2 regions of the Colwellia sp. KS18-150 genome follow, and region 2 is predicted to be linked to the other one. Evidence: predicted binding sites of a transcription regulator. Region 2 holds the regulator's gene; the other holds the start of a gene.
What was found. Region 2 encodes FNR, which switches genes on or off when oxygen is low (the NO sensors DNR and NnrR bind a similar motif). Its sites were predicted from a motif close to TTGATCTAGATCAA; they were not measured.
Positions count from the first base shown of each region.

Region 1 (2,414 bases), on a different contig from region 2:
ATCATAAACGCTATAGTCTTCAGCAATGGTCATGTAAAAACCAATAACTAATAAACTTAATAGTAGTAGCGCCATAAGCCAGTGTAGGCTTCTGGTAAGTGTATGTGTTGATGTATGGTTGTCATTGTTCATTTATGCTCTCCAGTATTATTTTTGGAAAATATAAATCACTCAATACCTTTCCTACCAAAGCTTTGGGACGAATTAACAAGTTTTGTGATAAAAATTGCAGGTAAAAAAGTATTAGGGATGAAAAGTTAATATCAGGGATGAGCGAAAAGTAGTTAACAGATTAATATTCTAGAATACAGGCTTGTTTTAGAGTGGTTTTATATTTTTTACTCACCGGAATAGTTTGTTCATTCGTTAAGGTGAGTAAACCTGCGCCCGTGTCAGTATTTACTAATTTTTTGGCTTTGGTTAAGTTAATAAAGTAACTGCGGTGTACTTGCATGAATTTGTTTTCTGATAAAGACTCAACCATTTGTTTTAGTGTTGTCCGTTTAATATAACTCGCATTGAGACAAAATATCTCTACATAATTACCCGCCGCTTTTATTGAAAAAATACTATCAATATCTATTTCTAAATTAAGCCCTGAATGTTCAACGGTTAATTTTTTACTTACAGGTGCGTTTTCTGGCTTGGCAATATCCTCAGTTTCAACAAGGTGTTTTTTGTCATGCACCATAAAATACCAGGCAAGTATGCAGATAACATATGCCGTTGCGTACTGAGGGAATATTGTCACGACGGTTTGTGCTAAATTATCTGCTTGGTTCGGGTAACCAATCCACATTCTAATGGCTAACATCAACGGTAAAAAGACTAGGGAACTTAGTGATAACGTTGCAATAAGACTAAACCTTTTCAGTGAATGCTCTAAAGCGCTCCATAATAAAGGGATGCTAACAAGCCAAGCTCCCCATTCTTCAAACCACCAAATAAAAGAATCAATAAAGTCATAATTTAATCCCATGCCATATTGACGCCAAAAAATGCAATAAATATCAAAGACAATAAAAAATATCAGCCAAGCGATAAAGCTACGCTTAATTAATTGCTGTAACTGTGGCAAAAAAATGAATTGCTTAAAATATGTCATCAGGTGATTAGGCTTGTTAATAAGCTAACATTATTAATGATATTTATTTAGATTGGTAGCAAATTTAACCTGAGTAGCTAACAGAAAATGTTAGCGTGTGTGTCATCAATTTTATCACTGTTATTCTAGCTATTAGTTTTCGGGAAATTTTCAATAAAGCTTGATCTATATCAATCTTTGTTCTAAAGTTTCAGTAATTTCTGAAACTTTAGAATTTTAGCTTTTGAGGGAGTAGCAGTAACATGATTATGTCTGCAAAAATTGAAGCCTTTGTAATGCACTGCGGTGAAATGGGCAGTCGTTGGGGGTTTAATCGAACCATAGGTCAAATGTATGGTTTATTGGTCATTAGTGAAGCAGCACTTACTGCCAATGAGTTGTCAGAGCAATTAAATATTTCCCGTGGCAATGTCAGTATGGGTATTAAAGAATTGCAATCTTGGCGATTAATTCAGGTGCAACATAAGCCGGGTGATCGTAAAGAATATTACAGTCCTGCGGGCTCAATTTGGGAAATGGCTAATCGTATTTTTGAAGAGCGCCGCAAACGAGAAATAGATCCTACCTTAAGTGTCTTACGTGACAATTTATTAAACGAGCCAGCCAACAGTGAAGAAAGTTATGCGCAAGATAAAATGCATGAAATTCATGACCTACTCGAAACGCTGACCTTTTTTGCCAGTGAGTTGCAAGGCATGAGCCCTGAAAAGCTTAATACCTTAATGAAGCTGGGATCTGGGATAGGTAAAGTGCTAGACATGAAAGATAAATTCTTAAAAAGCGGCACCTGATCTTCGCCAATAGCTGCTGAAAACTCAGCAACTAATTAATCCTATTTATATTATTTCTTGTGCCTTACTCGAGGCGCAATAGGCTGCTTTTTGCCAAAAAGTAGTCAAGGAGTTGTTATGTTAGATACCGAATTACTATCTCGAATACAGTTTGCTGTGAATATCAGTTTCCACATTTTGTTTCCCACTATTACTATTGCCATGTGTTGGTTTTTAGTCTTTTTTAAAATTCGATTTGATCAAACCGGTGATGCTGTTTGGATGCGTGCTTATCGCTTTTGGGTGAAAATATTCGCCTTATCATTTGCTTTAGGTGTTGTTAGCGGTGTAACCATGAGCTTTCAATTTGGCACAAACTGGCCGGGCTTTATGGAAAAAGTAGGCAATATTGCTGGCCCCTTATTGGGGTACGAGGTGTTAACGGCATTCTTCTTAGAGGCGACATTTTTGGGGGTGATGCTGTTTGGTATCAAACGTGTTCCCGCTAAAATTCATACTCTAGCCACCATAGTGGTAGC
Region 1 is NZ_BAAJMC010000006.1:19,633-22,046, reverse strand. It holds gene AC27IF_RS09935 (cytochrome b) at 1-132, opposite strand, end outside; gene AC27IF_RS09930 (LytTR family DNA-binding domain-containing protein) at 293-1,105, opposite strand; gene AC27IF_RS09925 (GbsR/MarR family transcriptional regulator) at 1,348-1,896, shown strand; gene AC27IF_RS09920 (cytochrome ubiquinol oxidase subunit I) at 2,014-2,414, shown strand, end outside.
Region 1: the regulator FNR is predicted to act here: its motif matches at 1,266-1,279, upstream of AC27IF_RS09925 (GbsR/MarR family transcriptional regulator).

Region 2 (2,414 bases):
AATCTGTTGGGGTAAAAATCACAGACTTTAATTTGTCATGTAAGTGTGTTCCTTTGATGACAATATCATAATCATGTTCTATGACTTGCTCTACGATAGCTTCGAAAGGGCGGTTATGCCAAACCACTTGACAATTTATGTCCATATCACCTTTTAAACTATTAACAATATTTTCTAGCCATGATTTTTTATCTTTGATTACTGACTGACACATAACGTCACGTTCTTCGCTTGATAAAATAGTGGTCATTTCATAAGAAAAATCAAAAATAGTTAAAAAAGCACAAACTTCTACATTGGTATCAGTTTTGGCTTTAATACTAGCGGCTAATTCTATTGCTCTTTTTAGTGCTTTTTGATCTTCCGTTGTCGGATCGATAACGGCGAGGATTTTTTGATATGTTTGCATGATTAATCTCACTTTTATAAATTAACAATATAACCATTAAAAGAACATAGTTAATTTATAGCAAATGTATGAAATTAATGCTTGTTTTAAATCAATTTATTTGGAAGTTTACGGGTCACGATAAATGATTTTATCGCGACAATAACCCTTAAACTTTGTAGCGGATTAAGACTCAGCGCAATCAATTAATGCATCAATATCTAAAATAGAAATTAATTTACCATCAACATTGATTAAGCCATTTTTATGAAAACGATTTAACAACCGACTGATTGTTTCAACCGTTAAACCAATATAGTTACCTATATCGCTTCGAGTCATTGTTAGTCTAAATTCACTGGCGGATAAACCACGGTCATGATAACGATCGCTTAATGTAACCAAAAATGTTGCTACACGTTGCTCGGCATTTTTTCGGTTTAACAGGGTGAGCATTTCTTGATCAGTGCGAATTTCATTACTCATTAAGCGTAAAACTTGCTTCTTAAGTTTTGGCATAGTGTTAGACAGTTTGTCTAAATTATTATAAGGAATTTCACACACCATTGATGTCTCAAGTGCTTGAGCAAAACTTTTATGCTCAGCATCAGCTATTGCGTCAAATCCTAATAAGTCCCCCGCTAGATGAAAGCCAGTGATTTGCTCTTCACCTTGCTCGTTAACAGTATAGGTTTTAAATGTTCCTGAGCGAATAGCATATAGTGCGTGCATATCTTGGCCATCGGTAAATATTTTATCGCCTTTGTGGATAGGGCGTTTACGATCAATAATATTGTCGAGAGTATTAAGCTCTTGATCGTTTAGCGTAAAAGGCAAACAAAGCTCACTAATACTACAGTTTTGACATTTGATATGTTGTGCGCTTGGGCAACTATTGTTCGACATACATTACTCGATTATTTACATAGCTTCTTAGGACAAATCTATGGTATTAGAACACCTGTCTAGATGCAAGAAGTAAACTATAAATACCAAAGGTAATTAATATTAATGCCATTGTTTTTCGTAACTTAGCATTGGCTAATAAATGCTTAACACTACCGAAACTAAAAGAGAGTGTTAATAGCGCTGGCAAGGTTCCTAAGCCGAAAAAAAACATAATGCTTGCCCCTGTTACCAAACTACCGCTCGCTAATGCCCAAGTTAGGGTTGAATAAACTAGGCCACAAGGTAGCCAGCCCCAGATAGCGCCTAAAGAGAATGCTTTACTCGGAGTACTGACAGGAATAACATTTTTAGCCAAAGGAGAAATGTACTTCCATAATCCCTTTCCTAAAGCTTCAATGCGATTTATCCACATTAACCATTGCCCTAAATATAACCCTAATAAAATAAGAAAAATGGCTGAAATGATACGTAAGCTTGCCAGTGGCATACCGATATTTTTTGCAGCAATTGAGCCAGTAAAGCCAACGATAGCGCCAATAATACTGTATGAAGCAATACGGCCAATATTATAAGCAAAAATTAAGCTTAATTTGTTTACTTGATTATGAGTCTGCTCTTGGCCATTAACAGGGATCTGTTGATTATTAGCATGCTTAGGCTGAGGAAGTGCAGATGTTAACATGGTAGTTATACCACCACACATGGCAATACAATGACCAGAGCCAAGTAAACCTATGATAAATGCCGAGAGAATATCAATATTCATTTATTGTCTTGTTCAGGAGCTTGAGTAGTTTTTATTTCTTTTGCATCAACTTCTGATTGAGTGTTCTGATTAACTTCGATAGATTCTTGGTTTTCATTTTCATCGAAAAGAATGCTCATGCCTTGCTTTTCGAGATCATCAAATTGCTCTGTTTTTACTGCCCAAAAGAACAAATAGATACCAAGGACAGTAAGTAATACAGCGATAGGGATTAATATGTATATTATGCTCATCTTTTACTCTTTTGTTGAGTGACTACTTTTTTAGTAAACGTAGTGAGTTGGTGATCACTAAAATCGAGCTTGCAGACATTCCTATAACCGCCATGTAAGGGGTTATAAATCCAGCAAC
Region 2 is NZ_BAAJMC010000019.1:10,422-12,835, forward strand. It holds gene uspE (universal stress protein UspE) at 1-409, opposite strand, end outside; gene fnr (fumarate/nitrate reduction transcriptional regulator Fnr) at 575-1,294, opposite strand; gene AC27IF_RS16615 (sulfite exporter TauE/SafE family protein) at 1,341-2,063, opposite strand; gene ccoS (cbb3-type cytochrome oxidase assembly protein CcoS) at 2,060-2,296, opposite strand; gene AC27IF_RS16625 (heavy metal translocating P-type ATPase) at 2,319-2,414, opposite strand, start outside.